Regions from separate parts of the Streptomyces sp. NPDC015139 genome, predicted to be linked through region 2. Evidence: riboswitches for the same ligand, from Rfam matches in the RefSeq annotation. Region 2 holds a riboswitch; each other region holds the start of a gene.
The links. Region 2 has a riboswitch for cyclic di-AMP ahead of ACF08B_RS12100 (NlpC/P60 family protein). Riboswitches for the same ligand answer to the same signal wherever they lie in the genome.
Positions count from the first base shown of each region.

Region 1: another riboswitch for cyclic di-AMP. It lies ahead of ACF08B_RS04515 (transglycosylase family protein); the one in region 2 lies ahead of ACF08B_RS12100 (NlpC/P60 family protein).
Region 3: another riboswitch for cyclic di-AMP. It lies ahead of ACF08B_RS01270 (peptidoglycan DD-metalloendopeptidase family protein); the one in region 2 lies ahead of ACF08B_RS12100 (NlpC/P60 family protein).

Region 1 covers NZ_JBIBUW010000002.1:3,944-9,658, forward strand. Annotated here, with positions in the region: gene ACF08B_RS04505 (septum formation initiator family protein) at 1-137, opposite strand, end outside; gene eno (phosphopyruvate hydratase) at 241-1,548, opposite strand; gene ACF08B_RS04515 (transglycosylase family protein) at 1,913-2,602, opposite strand; cyclic di-AMP (ydaO/yuaA leader) riboswitch at 2,607-2,779, opposite strand; gene ACF08B_RS04520 (transglycosylase family protein) at 2,963-4,030, opposite strand; gene ACF08B_RS04525 (cytochrome P450) at 4,188-5,510, opposite strand; gene ACF08B_RS04530 (nucleoside triphosphate pyrophosphohydrolase) at 5,603-5,715, opposite strand, start outside.
Region 2 covers NZ_JBIBUW010000003.1:740,994-746,708, forward strand. Annotated here, with positions in the region: gene ACF08B_RS12090 (M23 family metallopeptidase) at 1-423, shown strand, start outside; gene pcrA (DNA helicase PcrA) at 482-2,962, opposite strand; cyclic di-AMP (ydaO/yuaA leader) riboswitch at 3,272-3,416, shown strand; gene ACF08B_RS12100 (NlpC/P60 family protein) at 3,425-4,687, shown strand; gene ACF08B_RS12105 (tellurite resistance/C4-dicarboxylate transporter family protein) at 4,789-5,715, shown strand, end outside.
Region 3 covers NZ_JBIBUW010000001.1:278,382-284,096, forward strand. Annotated here, with positions in the region: gene ACF08B_RS01250 (helix-turn-helix domain-containing protein) at 1-550, shown strand, start outside; gene ACF08B_RS01255 (DUF6126 family protein) at 547-669, shown strand; gene ACF08B_RS01260 (tyrosine-protein phosphatase) at 712-1,509, opposite strand; gene ACF08B_RS01265 (alpha-galactosidase) at 1,681-3,759, shown strand; cyclic di-AMP (ydaO/yuaA leader) riboswitch at 4,030-4,226, shown strand; gene ACF08B_RS01270 (peptidoglycan DD-metalloendopeptidase family protein) at 4,231-5,175, shown strand; gene ACF08B_RS01275 (SGNH/GDSL hydrolase family protein) at 5,386-5,715, shown strand, end outside.

The DNA of each region.
Region 1 (5,715 bases), on a different contig from region 2:
AGGGCCGCGCGGCCGGTGAGCCGCGAGCGGCGCGCCTGGCGCTTGGTCTGGGAGCGGTAGACGCGGGCCGCCGTCTGCTCGCCGAGCAGCCGCAGCCTGGTCGCGGTGGAGAAACGGTCCCGGTCCTTCACGGCCATCTGGTCCTCCGCCTCCCCTTTCACGTGCGTACGTCCCCGGACACGGTACGGGACCGGGGACGGGGACGTACGTACGACTGGCTAAGACTTAGCCCGGTGGAGGTCAGCCCTTGGAGACCTCGTGGTGGCCGCGGAAGCGCGGGAAGGCGCTGCGGCCGGCGTACACCGCGGCGTCGTCGAGGATCTCCTCGATGCGCAGCAGCTGGTTGTACTTGGCGACGCGCTCGGAGCGGGCCGGGGCGCCGGTCTTGATCTGGCCGCAGTTGGTGGCGACGGCGAGGTCGGCGATGGTGACGTCCTCGGTCTCGCCGGAGCGGTGGGACATCATGCACTTGAAGCCGTTGCGCTGGGCCAGCTCGACGGCGTCCAGGGTCTCGGTGAGCGAGCCGATCTGGTTCACCTTGACCAGCAGGGCGTTGGCCGCGCCGTCCTCGATGCCGCGGGCGAGGCGCTCGGGGTTGGTGACGAACAGGTCGTCGCCGACCAGCTGGACCTTGTCGCCGAGACGGTCGGTGATGACCTTCCAGCCGGACCAGTCGTCCTCGAACAGCGGGTCCTCGATGGAGACGAGGGGGTAGGCCGCGACGAGCTCCTCGTAGTACTCCGTCATCTCGGCGGCGGAGCGCTCCTTGCCCTCGAAGAGGTACTTGCCGTCCTTGTAGAACTCGGAGGCGGCCACGTCGAGCGCGAGGGCGATCTGCTCGCCGGCGACGTAACCGGCTTCCTTGATCGCTTCGAGGATGAGGTCCAGGGCGGCGCGGTTGGAGTCCAGGTTCGGGGCGAAGCCGCCCTCGTCGCCGAGGCCGGTGGACAGGCCCTTGCTCTTCAGGACCTTCTTCAGCGTGTGGTAGACCTCGGTGCCCCAGCGCAGCGCCTCGGAGAAGGACTCCGCGCCGATCGGGGCGATCATGAACTCCTGGATGTCCACGTTGGAGTCGGCGTGCGAGCCGCCGTTCAGGATGTTCATCATCGGCACCGGCAGCAGGTGCGCGTTCGGGCCGCCCAGGTAGCGGAAGAGGGGGAGGTCCGAGGCCTCGGAGGCGGCGTGCGCGACGGCCAGGGAGACGCCGAGGATGGCGTTGGCGCCGAGCGAGCCCTTGTTGTCGGTGGCGTCCAGGTCGAACATGGCCTGGTCGATCAGGCGCTGCTCGGTGGCGTCGTAGCCGACCAGCTCCGGGCCGATCTGCTCGATGACGGCGAGGACGGCCTTCTCGACACCCTTGCCCTGGTAGCGGTTCGGGTCACCGTCGCGCAGCTCGATGGCCTCGAAGGCACCCGTGGAGGCGCCGGACGGGACGGCGGCACGACCCGTGCTGCCGTCGTCGAGGCCGACCTCGACCTCGACCGTGGGGTTGCCTCGGGAGTCCAGGATTTCCCGGGCTACGACGACGTCGATGGACGGCACGAGCATCTCCTTCTTGGATGTGACGCTGGAAGTGCGGGGCTGGGTGCCTCACGGCTCCGGGCCTTGCGCCTAGAGCCTATCCGTCCACGGGCCGTCGGCCACCGACCGACCGCCCCGTGGACAGGGCGGGACACGCAGACGGTACCCATTGTTCACCGTCGGAACAAAGGGGGGAGCGATGAAGAACAGGGAAAGGGCCGGAAGCGGACCGGGAGACGAAAAACCCCGCCCCGGCGCGTACGGGGGAAAGACGCGCCGGGGCGGGGAGCCCGTGGGGACGGGGGTGACCCTCACGGGGTCTTCGGGGTGGGCACCTCCAGGGTGCGCACCGGGGATGTGAGGGCGCTGTGGTCCGGCCGGGAGCCGGGTGTCACTTCAGGTGCAGCTGCTGACCGGGGAAGATCATGTCGGCGTCCTCGACGATGTCCTTGTTCAGCTCGAAGAGCTTCTTCCAGCCGCCCTGGACGTGGTGCTTCGTGGCGATGGTGCTGAGGGTGTCGCCCTTGACGACCTTGTACTCGCCGTCGCCCTTCTTGACCTTCTTGCCGGTCGGGGTGGTGACGGTCTTGCTCGCGGCCGGACGCTCGGCGGACCGGGAGGCGGCCTGCGTGTCGGTGGAGCGGGTGGTGGTGGTCGTCTTCGACGAGGAGCCGGTCGTCGAGGTGGAGCCGGTCGAGCCGTTGTAGGGGGTGCTCGACAGACCCGTGCCGCAGACCGGCCAGGCGCCCTTGCCCTGGGCGGCGAGGACCTTCTCGGCGACGGCTATCTGCTGCGCCTTGCCGGCCTGGTTGGCCTGCGGGGCGTAGGCGGTGCCGCCGTACGCGGCCCAGGTGGAGGCGGAGAACTGCAGACCGCCGTAGTAGCCGTTTCCGGTGTTGATGGACCAGTTGCCGCCGGACTCGCACTGGGCGACCGCGTCCCACTGGGAGGCGGTGGCGGCGGAGGCGTTGCCGGCCGCCATCAGCGGAGCGGCGACGGCGGCACCGGTGACACCGGCGAGCGCGACGGCGCGGACGGCCTTGGACGGACGACGGTGCTTGCCCTTGCTGGAGAACAGCATGGATCGATCCCCTCACCGACGCCTGCGAGGTGAGCTGTCGGGTTCGGGCCGGTTGAGTTGCCCGGCCGCACTCCCGCTTGCGCGGAGTGCGGCTTCACCCCAAGCCGGTGCCGGCTCAACTGCCGGCAACGGCACTTACCTTGGGTCCCCCGCTCCTGCCTACGGCGCATGACGCGACGACTGTTCCCGGGCAACCGCTGGCAGGATTCGGCGTTGCGACTGCCGGGGCTCGTGGTGACGAGCGGCCTTGACCGTAGACACGCGATCCGCGGAATTTCAAAGACGATCAGGGCTTCTGAGACTCATCCCACACTTTCACCAAACCGGACATTAGCGCCGCAAGTGGGGCGCCAACTCCCGCTATCCGGCGTCCGTTTCGGTACCGATTTCCAGGGTCTGACCGGCAGTGATGCGGTTCGGGTCGGACCCGATCTCCTTCTTGTTGTCGGCATAGAGGGCGCGCCACCCGCCCTCGACCGCAAGGGACTCGGCGATGGAGGCGAGCGAGTCGCCCTGACGCACGGTGTAGTCGTCCTCCCCACGGGAGGCGTGACGGCCGGTCGAGGTGGAGTCCTGACCGTTTGTCACGTTTTCGTCCGCGCTCTCGCCGCGGTGACGTCCGCCACTGCTGAGCGCGCCGGTGTCGACCAGGCTCCAGGATCCGGCGTTCTGCTGGGAATTGTCCGAGTTGCCGGCATCCGGAACGGCCGTGGGCGAGCCGCCGCCCTCCTGCGAGCTTCCGGCGTCACCGGTGTCAGGGGAGGTGGACTTGTCCGACTTGGGGGCGTTGGTACCGGTCGAGTCGCCCTCGGTGCCGTGCCCCTTGCCGCCCTTGTCCGGGTGGGAGGTGGACTTCCCGTGCGCGTCACCGGAGGAGTCCGAGTCGGCCTTGGAGCCGGAGGAGCCGGTGGAGTCGGAGGCGGAGGAGTCGTCGGACTTCGACGAATCCGGCAGACCGGACGACGGGGAGGTGTCACCCGATCCGGACGAGTCGCCCGAATCCTGCGCGTTCCCGGACTCGTCGACGCCCGTGTCCACGTCCAGGGAGCCGGAGTTCTGGGTCAGCCCGGAGAGCAGGGCGCAGGTGGCCCACGGGGTGGTGCCCCGGTCGGCCAGGATCTTCTCGGCGACGGAGATCTGCTGCGAGCGGCTGGCCTCGTCGGCGCTGTAGGCGTACTGCCCGCCGCCGTACTTGTCCCAGTCCTCCTGCGATATCTGGAGTCCGCCGTAGTAGCCGTTGCCGGTGTCGGCGCTCCATGAACCGCCGCTCTCGCACTCGGCCACCTTGTCCCACGTGGTGCCGTCGGCCGCGTTGGCGCTCGCCGCGCCGAGCAGCGGGATGGCGATGGCGGAGCCGGTCACTCCGGCCGCGACGAGGAGAGCTGGAGCCTGACGGGGGCGACGATGGCGGCCGTTCCCGGAGAGCATGCGGAAGCCTTTCGTGCGACAGCAGGACCGACGCGGCGGATGGTGCTCGTCGCCACGCTGAGGGAGGAACGTATCGGCAGACGATCACTTGTCACAAGTTCATGCCGCGCAGATCACGTGAAGATCACAGAGTTGAACGCCTGTCGTGTTGACGGTTCTACGAACTCCGGGCCGGTCCCTCGCCGGTTCCCCCGGTGGCCGGGGTGGCCGGAGCGAACTCCACGGGCAGGGTGCGCAGGCCGCGCATGATGAGTCCGCCGCGCCAGCGCAGTTCGGCCGGGTCGGCGGCGAGCCGGAGGTCGGGCAGGCGGGTGAGGAGAGTGGCGAGCGCGGTCTGGCCCTCCAGGCGGGCGAGCGGCGCGCCGAGGCAGTAATGGATGCCGTGGCCGTAGCCGAGGTGCTGGTTGTCGCGGCGGGCGAGGTCCAGCACGTCCGGGTCGGCGAACCGCGCGGGGTCCCGGTCGGCCGCCGCCAGCACGACCAGCACCGGGTCGCCCGGCGCGATGTCCTGCCCGCCGACGGTGAGCGGCTCGGTGGCGAACCGCCAGGTGGCCAGCTCCACCGGCCCGTCGAAGCGCAGCAGTTCCTCCACCCCGGTCTCCAGGAGGTCCCGCTCCCCCCTCGCCAGGGACTCCTGCAGCCGCCGGCGCTGTTCGGGGTGGGTGAGCAGGGCGTAGGTGCCGTTGCCGATGAGGTTGACCGTGGTCTCGAAGCCGGCGAACAGGAGGATGAAGGCCATGGCGGCGGCCTCGTTCTCGGTGAGGTGCTCCCCGTGGTCGGAGGCGCGGATGAGGCCCGAGATGAGGTCCTCGCCGGGGTCCGGCTCGGCGGGCAGGGCCGCCCGCTTCTTGTGGATCAGCTCGGCCAGGTAGCCGCGCATCTTCTTCACCGACCGCGCGACCCCGCCCCGCGGTCCGCCGCCGTGCCGGATCATCATCCCGGCCCAGTCCCGGAAGTCGTCCTGGTCCTCGCGCGGGACGCCGAGGAGGTCGCAGATGGCGTAGATGGGCAGCGGGAAGGCGAACTCGTGGATGAGGTCGGCGGAGCCACGCTCGGCGAACCGGTCGATGAGATGGTCGGTGAGCTCCTGCACGCGGTGCGCGAACTCGGCGACCCGGCGCGGGGTGAACGCCTTGCTGACGAGCCGGCGCAGCCGGGTGTGGTCGGGCGGGTCGATGTTCAGCAGGTGCGTCATCAGCTCGGCCTTGCGCTCACCGGGGATGCCGGTCTTCCCCTTGGCGTGCGCGGGCTCGTCGTGATGCGCCGGGTTCTTGCTCAGCCGCTGGTCGGCCAGGGCCTGCTTGGCGTCGGCGTAGCGGGTGACCAGCCAGGCCTCGACACCGCTGGGCAAGCGGGTGCGGTGCACCGGCGCGTGCTCGCGCAGCCAGGCGTAGGCGGGATACGGGTCGGTGGCGAACTCCCAGGTGAAGAGCTCGGGCGCGGAAGCGGGGGCGGTCGAGGGGCGGGGCTGGTCGGTCACCCCTCGACGGTATCCGGACGGGCCCGCCGTCCCGCCCGCGGTGTCGTGCCCCGCGCCGCCGGGTTCCGTACCCTCGGGCCGCCCCGGCCCCGCTACTCCTCCTGCGGCGCCGGGCCGTCCGCCCCGCCCGTGCCCTCCGCCGCGCGTATCGCGTCCCGGTAGACCCGTGCCGCCGCGCGCAGCGCCGCTTCCGGGTCGACGCCGG
Region 2 (5,715 bases):
GCCGCGCTCAAGGAACGGCTGCGGCCCAAGTTCGCGCTGCCCGTCATGGACCGCGGACTCAGCGCCTACTTCGGCCAGGCGGGCGTGAACTGGATGTCGGTGCACACCGGTATCGACTTCCCCGTCTCCTACGGCACCACGGTGATGGCCGCCACCGACGGAACCGTCAGCACCAAGTGGAACAGTGCCTACGGCAACATGCTGATCCTCACCGCGAAGGACGGCACGGAGACCTGGTACTGCCACCTCTCCAGCTACCGCGTGGCCTCCGGCACGGTCGTCAAGGCCGGCCAGCCGATCGCCTACTCCGGCAACTCGGGCAACTCCACCGGCCCGCACCTGCACTTCGAGGTACGGCCGGCGGGCGGGGCGGCCATAGACCCGCTGCCGTGGCTGCGCAGCCACGGGCTGGACCCGACCTGAGCCCGCCTGTTCCTCGTGCCGAGTGAGCCCCGCCCGTGCAGGCGGGGCTCATCGCGTTCTAGAGCTTCTCCACCGGCGCGTACCGCAGCAGCAGCCGCTTCGGCTTGGTGTCGCCGAAGTCGATCGTCGCCTCCGCGTTCCCACCCGTGCCCTTGACCGCGACGACCGTGCCGAGACCGAACTGGTCGTGGGTGACACGGTCTCCGACGGCCAGCGCGACCACCGGCTTCTCCGCGGTGCGCCGCGTGGCGAACCCGGACGCACCGGACGCCGAGGAGCGTGAGCGGGACGAGGACAGGGAGGCCGCGATCCCGGAGGCCGGCCCGGAGGACACCGGCGCGGCGGCCCCCGTCCGCTTCCAGTCCACGTGGGTCGGCGGGATCTCCTCCAGGAAGCGGGAGGGCGGGTTGTACGACGGCTGACCCCAGGCGCTGCGCATCGCCGACCGCGTGAGGTACAGCCGCTCCCGCGCGCGGGTGATGCCGACGTACGCCAGGCGCCGCTCCTCCTCCAGCTCCTTGTTCTGGCCGAGGGCGCGCATGTGCGGGAAGACGCCGTCCTCCATGCCGGTCAGGAACACGACCGGGAACTCCAAGCCCTTGGCGGTGTGCAGGGTCATCAGCGTGATGACGCCGTCGCCGTCCTCCTCGTCGGGGATCTGGTCCGAGTCGGCGACCAGGGCGACCTGCTCCAGGAAGTCGGCGAGCGTGCCCGTCTCTCCCTCGGCGCGCTCCTGCTCGAACTCCAGGGCCACGGCGGCGAGTTCCTGGAGGTTCTCGATGCGCGTCTCGTCCTGCGGATCGGTGGAGGCCTGCAACTCGGCCAGATAGCCGGTGCGTTCGAGTATGGCCTCCAGCACCGTCGCCGGTCCCGCCCCGGACTCCACGATCGTCCGCAGGTCCTCCATCAGCGTGTTGAACCGCTTGACCGCGTTGGTGGAGCGCGCGGCCATGCCGTACGCCTCGTCGACGCGCTTGAGCGCCTGGGGGAAGCTGATCTTCTCGCGCTGGGAGAGGGCGTCGATCATCGCCTCGGCGCGGTCGCCGATGCCCCGCTTGGGCACGTTGAGGATGCGGCGCAGCGGCACCGTGTCCTCGGGGTTGGCGAGGACACGCAGGTAGGCGAGGACGTCCCGGACCTCCTTGCGCTCGTAGAAGCGGACACCGCCGACGACCTTGTAGGGCAGGCCGACGCGGATGAAGATCTCTTCGAAGACACGGGACTGGGCGTTGGTGCGGTAGAAGACGGCGACGTCGCCCGCCTTCGCCTCGCCCGCGTCGACCAGGCGGTCTATCTCGTCGGCGACGAACTGGGCCTCGTCGTGCTCGGTGTCGGCGACGTAACCGGTGATCCGCGCGCCCTCGCCGGCGTTGGTCCACAGGTTCTTCGGGCGGCGGGACTCGTTGCGCTCGATGACCGCGTTGGCGGCGGACAGAATGGTCTGCGTGGAGCGGTAGTTCTGCTCCAGCAGGATCGTCGTCGCGTCGGGGTAGTCCTCCTCGAACTGGAGGATGTTGCGGATCGTCGCTCCGCGGAAGGCGTAGATGGACTGGTCCGCGTCACCCACGACGCACAGCTCGGCCGGCGGCAGGTCGGACTCGCTCGGCGGTACGTCCACCGGGTGCGCGGCGGTGCCGACGAGCTCGCGGACCAGGGCGTACTGGGCGTGGTTGGTGTCCTGGTACTCGTCGACCATGACGTGCCGGAAGCGACGGCGGTAGTGCTCGGCGACGTCCGGGAAGGCGCGCAGCAGGTTGACCGTCGTCATGATCAGGTCGTCGAAGTCGAGGGCGTTCGCCTCCCGCAGCCGCGACTGGTACAGGGCGTAGGCCTGGGCGAGGGTCTTCTCGAAGCCGTCGGTGGCCTGGGCGGCGAAGTCCTCCTCGTCGATCAGCTCGTTCTTCAGGTTGCTGATCTTGGCGCTGAAGGACTTGGGCGGGAAGCGCTTGGGGTCGAGGTCCAGGTCACGGCAGACCAGGGCCATCAGGCGCTTGCTGTCGGCGGCGTCGTAGATCGAGAACGACGAGGTGAAGCCGAGCTTCTTGGACTCCCGGCGCAGGATGCGCACGCAGGCGCTGTGGAAGGTCATGACCCACATCGCGTGGGCGCGCGGGCCGACGAGCTGCTCGACGCGCTCCTTCATCTCGCCCGCGGCCTTGTTGGTGAAGGTGATCGCGAGGATCTGGCCGGGGTGCACATGCCGCTCGGCGAGCAGGTGCGCGATGCGGTGGGTGAGCACGCGGGTCTTGCCGGAGCCCGCACCGGCGACGATGAGCAGGGGGGAGCCGGCGTGCGCCACGGCGGCGCGCTGGTTCTCGTTCAGCCCCTCCAGGAGGGCCGCCGGGTCCAGGGCGGGGCGCGGGGCGCCGTCGCGGTAGTGGGCGTCCCGGTCCGGCGGCACGTCGAACTTCCCGCCGAACAGATCGTCCGGAATCGGCTCCGGGGCGTGATCGTGCTCGGGCGGCGGCGGGGGCTCCTCGTCGTGCCCACGAGGGGGCCGGAGGTCCGCCAGGAAGCTGTCGTCAAAGAGGCTGCTCATCGCTCTACGAGTCTAGGGCGCCCCACCGACAACCGGTCCCGGTCCCCGGAACATGGCCCGCGGACGGCCGTTCCCGAGTACTTCCACGACGGCATCGATCTTCCCGGCGAACCCCCTTCATACCCCTCACGCTGCGGAAGCGCCTGGTCACCCCTGTATAAACCTGACCTCAGGTCACAGAAATGTATCGGACAAACCGCTCACCAACCTTCACAGGAGACACACGAGTTGGCTAGGTTGCCGTCAGGCCGCACGACCCCACTCCGGCGAACGTCGCCGGGCCGCGCGGCCTCCGCCGAGTCCGGCGCGCCTCGCACGGCGCCCAGAGCCGGGGACCCACCGATCCCGGGGTGAATCGGCCGACTCCCACCCGGGACGACGCCGTAGGGCAACCCTTCCGAACCACCCGCCCGAACCCGACAGCTAACCCGGTAGGCGGCCGTTTGGAAGGAGTCGCCAGCCTTGGCGTCGCACCGCAAGCCGCGCCCCGGCGGCACCCGTGGACCGGGCCTGCGCGGCCCCGCTCTCGCCACCGCCGCCTTCACCTCCGTGGCCGTCCTGTCGCAGACGGCCGAGGCCGCCGCCGACGACGGCAGGCCGAGCATGGAGGAGATCGAGAAGAAGATCGACGAGCTCTACCGCCGGGCCGACTCGTCTCCGGAGGACGAACCGGCGGCCAGGCAGCGCGCCCGCGAGGAGGAGCCGCGCCAGGAGAGCGCCCGCCGCGGGAACCGGCGCGCCAAGGCGCCGGAGGGGCGAGTGGCGCCCGCCGCCGGCCCGGACACGGCCGCCTTTCTCCTCACGGAGTTCCCGCAGGACCACTTCGCCCAGAACAGGGTGATGAACCGGCTGGCCTCGCGCGTGCGGGACACGGCCGAGCGCGGCAGGACCGGCAGGAGCCCGCGGACGGCGGACACCGACGCCGCGCCCTACGACGTGAAGGCCGCGAAGGCCGCCGTCCAGCGCAAGCTCGCCACCACGCGGGACCTGCTCTCGCGGCTCCCCGCCCAGGGACACGCGCGCCCCGCCGAGTCCGACCCCACACCCTGGGGCGCCGCGCACCCCGCCGAGCCCGACCCGGCGCCCTGGCAGGACGCGCTGCCCGCGGTGCCCGCACAGGCGACGTGGGAGGACGGACCCTCCACGGCATCCACCCCCGCGGCCTGGGAGGACGGACCCTCCACCGGCTCGGCCCAGGCGGCCTGGGAGGACGGACTCCCCGCCGCGTCCGCCCCCGCAGCCTGGGAGGACGGGCTGCCCGCCGTACCCGCCCCGGCCGCCTGGGAGGACACCGGCCCGCAGACGCACGCGGCCGCGACGTCCTCCACCGCACCCGCGCCTTCCGCGTCCACGGTCGCGCAGCAGGCCACCAAGGCCGAGAAGGCGATCGCCTTCGCCCGCGCCCAGCTCGGCAGGCCCTACGTGAGCGGTGCCAGCGGCCCCGGTTCCTACGACTGCTCCGGCCTCACCCAGGCAGCGTGGCGGGCCGCCGGTGTCACCCTTCCGCGCGCCGCCCGCGACCAGGCCGTCGCGGGCACTGCGGTGGCCCTCGCCGACGCTCGCCCCGGTGACCTGGTCTTCTTCCACGAGGACAGCAGCCATGTGGGTCTGTACACGGGTGACGGAACGATGATCCACGCCCCGGAACCGGGCGCCTACATCCGCGAGGAGCCTGTCCACCGAGGCGGCGAGGCGCTCGTCCTGGGCGTGGTCCGGCCGGCCTGACCCCTTCCGCCCGCGCATCCACGCGCGCGTGCCGGTGTTTTTGCCCGCTACGCGCGCGTGGCCTGCCCGGTCGGCCCGTCGCGGCTGCCTAGCATCGGCGCATGCCCGGCATCTCGGAATTGCGTGCGTGGTGGGCGGGGTGGCCTCCCGCCGCCGGCGCCGCGGTCATGGCGACCGGCATCGTGTCGATGGGCCTGCACCTGTCCGGCGACGAGACGCTGTCCCGGGTGGTGCTGCTCCTGGCCGCGATCGCCTGGGTGGCGCTGGCGGCCGACTTCGTCATGCGGCTGGCCACCGACCGGCCGCGGTGGCTGGCCGACGCGGCGACTCCGGGCGCGCTGACCGCGGTCGCCGCGACGACCGTGCTGGGCACCCGGCTCTCGGTGCTGGGCTGGGAGACCCTGGCCGCGGCACTGCTCGCGCTCTCGGCGCTGCTCTGGCCGGGGCTGCTCGTCTTCGTGATGCGGCACTGGGACCGGCGCATGCCGGGTTCGGTCTTCCTGGGCTGTGTGGCCACACAGGGCCTCGCCGTGCTGGGCGCCACGCTGGCCGCGGCCGTCGAGACGGCGTGGCTGGCGCACACGGCGATGGTGCTGTTCTGGCTGGGGCTGGTGCTCTACGGCCTCGCCCTGGTCCGCTTCGACCTGCGGCAGGTGCTGGAGGGCGCCGGGGACCACTGGATCGCGGGCGGGGCGCTCGCGATCTCGGCGCTGGCCGGCGCGAGGCTGATCGCGGCGGGTGACGGGCCCATGTACCTGTGGAACCTGGACGACCGCGGCGTACTGCGCGACGTGACGGCGGCCCTGCTCGTGCTGGATCTCGCCGCGTACGCCGTGCTGCTGGTGGCCGAGGCGGTCCGACCCCGGCTCCGCTACGACCTGCGGCGGTGGGCGACGGTCTTCCCGATGGGGATGACGGCTGCGGCGACGCTGTCCGTCTCCACCGCCATGGACGCCCCGTGGCTCAGGGTGCCGGGGCAGGTGCTGGTGTGGGTCGGGGTGGCGGCGTGGCTGGCCACGGCCATGGGT
Region 3 (5,715 bases), on a different contig from region 2:
ACTGCGGCGGCGCGCCGGCCTCACCCTGGAGGCCGCGGCCCGCGCCGCCGGGCTCTCGCCCGCCCACCTGTCCCGCCTGGAGACCGGGCACCGCCAGCCCTCGCTGCCGATGCTCCTCGCGCTCGCCCGTATCTACGGTACGACCGTCTCCGACCTGCTGGGGGAGCGGGTCGCCGACCGGGACGCGATCGTGCGGTCCGCCGACATGGAGCCGACCCGGGCGGGCGGCTGGACCTACCTCCAGGCCGGGGCCCCCGGCCGGGCCATGCAGGCCCTGCGCGTGCAGGTGCTGTACGGCTCCCAGGGCGACATCGTGCGCGTCCACCCGGGCGAGGAGTGGCTGTACGTCCTCAAGGGGCGGCTGCGGCTGCGCCTCGGCGACACCGCCCATCTGCTCGCGCCCGGGGACAGCGCGCATTTCGACTCGCTCACCCCGCACCGCCTCGCCGCCGAGGACCAGGACGGCGTCGAGCTTCTGTTCGTCCACACCTTGCTGCAGAGCCCCACGGCCACCCTGTGCCTGGGCCCGCTGACCGGAGAACTGCTATGAGTGACTTCGAGGAGAAGTTCCCCCGTTCCCTCTGGATCCGGCTGATCATCTACATCGCCCTCGGCCATGTCCTCGCCGCGTTCCTCTACCTGCTCTTCGCGGTCGGCGCCAAGGGCTGACGCGGTGGGCCCGGAGTCCCCGGCGCCGGGCCCCCGGGTCCCTCAGTTCAGCAGGCGCGCGCGCAGGCGGTCGCGGGACGCGGCGGAGAGGCCGAGGCCCTTCTCCAGGTAGGCGTCCACGCCGCCCCAGGTCTCCTCGATGCTGTCGAACGCCGCCTCCAGGTACTCGGCGCGCGCGTCGAAGAGCGGGCTGAGCAGCTCCATCACCTCGGGCGTGTACGCGCTGTCCTGGCTGCCGCTGCGGCGGACCTTGTAGCGCCGGTGCTTGGCGTTGGACTCCAGGTAGTCGGCGACGATCGCCTCGCGCTCCACACCCACGGCCAGCAGCGTGACGGCTATCGAGATGCCCGCGCGGTCCTTGCCGGCCGCACAGTGCATCAGCGCGGGCACGCTGTCCTCCGCCAGGGAGTGCAGCACCCGGGAGTGCTCGCCGGTGCGCCGCTTCACGATCGTCCGGTAGGAGGCGATCATCCGGCCGGCGCCCTTGCCGCCGTCGAGGATCGCGCGGAGCTGGTCGAGATCGCCGTCGCGCACCATCTTCCAGAACTCGGCGCCGTCCGCCGGGTCGCTCAACGGCAGGTTCACGTTCCGCACGCCGGGCAGTTCGACGTCGGGGCCCTCCAGCTTCTGGTCGGCCGCGTTGCGGAAGTCGAAGATCGTGTGCAGACCGAGGGTGGCGAGGAAGGCCGCGTCCGCCGCGGTCGCGTGCGCGAGATGGCCACTGCGGAACAGGACTCCCTGGCGCACCCGCCGACCGTCCACGGTGGGCAGCCCGCCCACGTCACGGAAATTGCGCACACCGGCCAGCTCCGGCTCGGTCGACGGGACCTGCTGCGTCACGGGGGCTCCTCGCGGTCGGCCCCGCCGGCGCGGCTCGTCGACGGGCGCTCCGTCGACCATACGACATCACTTTCCTCAGGCAATGAGTTGTCCACAGGCGTTGCCACCAGGGGTTACGGAGTCTGATGATGTTCGCGCTTGAGCGGATCTGTTGACACCTGTGAGGTCTCGATGGTGGATATCGCCGAAGACGGTCGTACCTGGCTCCTGTCGGGGCCCACCAGCAGTTATGCCCTGCACCTCACCGAGGCCGACGAGCTGCTGCACCTCCACTGGGGGCCGCGGATCGCGCTCGACGACGCCGAGGCCCTGGCCGCGAGCCCCCTGCCCGGCTACTGGCCCTTCGAGTCCCCGCTCGACGGCCGCGAGGAGTACCCGGTCGAGGGCGGCCCCCGCTTCGTCCGCCCCGCCCTGTCCGTGCGCACCGAGGAACGCCGCGGCACCGAGTGGCGCTTCGTGTCGTACGGGACCGCCGGCGACGGGGAGGAACTGCGGCTCCTCTTCGACGACGACGGTGTGGCGATCACCCTGCACCACCGGATGCGCGGTGACGTGGTCGAGCGCTGGGTGACCGTGGCCAACGGTGGCCGGGCGCGCGTGGAGCTGCTGCGCGCCGACGCCGCCACCTGGACCCTGCCCGACCGCGAGGGCTGGCGGCTGTCCCAGCTGCACGGCCGCTGGGCCGCCGAGTCCCGGCTCACCACCGCTCCGCTCACCTACGGCGAGAAGATCATCGGCAGTCGCCGCGGGCACACCGGCCACCAGCACCTGCCCTGGGTGGCGCTCGACACCGACGCCACCGAGGAGCACGGCGAGGTCTACGGATGCGCGCTCGGGTGGTCCGGCTCCTGGCGGATCTCCGTGGCCCAACTCCCGGACGGGCGCGTCCAGATCACCGGCGGCGCAGGATACGACGACTCGGGCCTGCTGCTCCTGGAGCCGGGTGGTGCGTACACCACCCCGGTCTTCGCCGGTCTGTGGAGCGCCGGCGGGTTCGGCGCCGCGAGCCGCACCTGGCACGCCTACCAGCGCGCGTACGTCGTCCCGGACGCGGAGCGGGACCGGCCCGTGCTCTTCAATTCCTGGGAGGCGACCCACTTCGACATCTCCGAGGAGCAGCAGACCGCCCTCGCCCGCCGCGCCGCCGAGATCGGCTGCGAACTCTTCGTGGTGGACGACGGCTGGTTCGGTGCCCGCACCGGCGACCGCGCCGGGCTGGGCGACTGGAGCCCCAACCCCGGCCGCTTCCCGCACGGTCTCAAACCGCTCGCCGACCAGGTGCACGGCCTCGGCATGCGGTTCGGCATCTGGGTCGAGCCCGAGATGGTCAACCAGGACAGCGACCTTTACCGGGCCCACCCCGACTGGGTGCAGTACCAGCGGGGCCGCCGGCGGACGGAGCTGCGCAACCAGCTCGTCCTCAACCTGGCCCGCGAGGACGTCCGGGACCACCTCTGGCAGCAGCTGGACGCGCTGCTCACCAGCACCCCGATCGACTACGTGAAGTGGGACTTCAACCGCTGCTTCACCGACGCCGGCTGGCCCGGCGAGCCGTACCCGCAGCGCCTGTGGATCGATCACGTCCACGCGCTGTACGCCCTGCTGGACCGGCTGCGCGCGGCGCACCCGGGGGTCGCCTTCGAGTCCTGTTCGGGCGGCGGCGGCCGGATCGACCTCGGGGTGATGAGCCGTACCGACCAGGTGTGGACCTCCGACAACACCGACCCGCTGGACCGGCTCGCCATCCAGCACGGCTTCAGCCAGATCCACCCCGCGCGTGTGATGGCCGCCTGGGTCACCGACAGCCCGAACACCCAGCTCAACGGCCGGGTCAGCTCGCTGCGGTTCCGTTTCGTCAGCGCCATGGCGGGCGTGCTGGGCGTCGGCGGAGACCTCACGGCGTGGAGCGCGGAGGAGCTGGCCGAGGCCCGGGGCTGGGTGGAGCTCTACAAGGAGATCCGCCCGGTCGTCCAGCGGGGCGAGCTGTACCGGCTGCGGCCCCCGGCGGACGGGCTGAGTGCCGTCCAGTACGTCCTCGGGGACGAGACGGTGGTCCTCGCCTGGCTTCGGTCGCAGAGCTACGGCGAGCCGGTTCCGGCGGTGCGGCTGCGCGGACTCGACCCGACAGCGTCCTACGAATGCCGCGAATCGGGCGAAGTGCACCGAGGTGCCGTACTGCTGCACCACGGCCTGCGGACGGGGCTGAAGGGTGACCTGGATGCGGCGATTGTCCGTCTACGTCGCATCTGAACCTTTAACCCGTCTTGGTACCTCAAGTCCAACTCGCCAGCAAATAAACGGACGTGGTGGGACTCCGTGTGAGGGGCGTCACATTCGTGACCGTACGTCGCGCGACATGTTCACGTAATTCCGGTGCCGCAAAGGGAAATCGAACTGGCCCGGAAGACGGGAATGCACGGAGGGTCACCGGGCATTCCCGCCTTCGATCTTGCGCATCCGGAAGGGCCGGAACGGGGCGCTTGTTTCCACCCGTCCTGCTCGCTTACGTTCGCCACCAATCCGGACGGAACGCCGAATCCTGCCGCCGCCCGGAGTTCCCGCACATATGACCCGTGTTCGGCAGGAGCGGGGGACCCACCAGGCACGACCGCCTGTCCCGGTTCTCGCGACAGGCCAGGGGTGAAGCCGCGCACCGCACGGCCGGGCGACTCCAGCCCGAACCCGGCAGCTGACCTCGCAGGCGTCGGAGAGGAATGCGCCATGCCCGCGAAGGGTAAGCACCGACGTCCCAAGACCCCGCGTTTTTCCCGCTCCATCGCCGTCGCCGGAACGGGTGGCGCCGCTCTGGCCCTCCCGCTCCTCGGGGCCACCGGAGCGCACGCCGCCCCCGCGGCGCAGCCCGTCTCCGGAAAGGCCGCGCAGTCCCTTCCCGCCGCGGTGCAGAGGTCCGCCGCCGAGGCGGACGCGACGGCGCACATCTACACCGTCAAGGCCGGCGACTGCCTCGCGACGATCGCCGACCGGCAGCACGTCGGCGGTGGCTGGCACCGCCTCTACGACGACAACCGCCGGGTCGTCGGCGACAACCCCGCGCTGATCCACCCGGGCCTGAAGCTGACGCTCGGCGAGCAGGCAGCCCGGACCCGTACCGAGCCCGCCGCCCCGCAGCACTCCTCGGCCGCTCCGAAGCCCTCGGCCCCCGCGAAGACCCCGGCCCCCACGAAGGCCTCCGTCGCCCCGCGGCAGGCCTCGGCGGCCAAGCCGGCGGAGTCCGCCCCCACGACGACCGCCGCCACCGGCTTCACCCTCCCCGTGGCCGGCGCCACCATCGGCACCGCCTACCACACGGCCGGCAGCATGTGGTCCAGCGGCTACCACACCGGCGTCGACTTCGTCGTACCGACCGGCACCCCCCTCAAGGCCGTCGGCGCGGGCACGGTCGTCTCGGCGGGCTGGGGCGGCGCCTACGGCAACCAGGTCGTCATCAAGCTCCTCGACGGCCACTACGCCCAGTACGGCCACCTCTCCCAGCTCTCCGTCTCGGCCGGCCAGGCCGTGACGGCGGGACAGCAGATCGGCCTGTCCGGCGCCACCGGCAACGTGACCGGCCCGCACCTGCACTTCGAGATCCGCACGACGCCGGACTACGGCTCCGACATCGACCCGGTCGCCTACCTCCGCGAGCACGGCGTCCCCGTCGGCTGACACGGTCCGCACCACGACCACCTGCCGGACAGGCCACCGAAGGCCGGACCCCCGATCCCCGGGTCCGGCCTTCGGTATTCCCGGTTGGCGAATTCTTTAGGAGTGTCCCATCTCACCGTTCGTCAACCCCGGCCTACGGTCGCGTAGGTCACATCCGAAGGTGAATCATGGTCCGATGTGGCAGACGATTCGAAGAGTGACAACAGATCAGTGATCGGGTCGTACGTGGCGGTGGGGGACAGCTTCACCGAGGGCGTGGGCGATCCCGGTCCCGACGGGGCGTTCGTGGGCTGGGCGGACCGGTTCGCGGTACTGCTCGCCGACCGGCGTCCCGAGGGCGACTTCCAGTACACCAACCTGGCCGTGCGCGGGAAGCTGCTGGACCAGATCGTGGCGGACCAGCTTCCCCAGGCCGCCCAACTGGCCCCGGACCTCGTGTCCTTCTGCGCCGGCGGCAACGACATCATCCGCCCCGGCACCGACCCGGACGAGGTGGCCGAGCGATTCGAGCGCGCCCTGGCCCCGCTGGCCGAGGCCGCG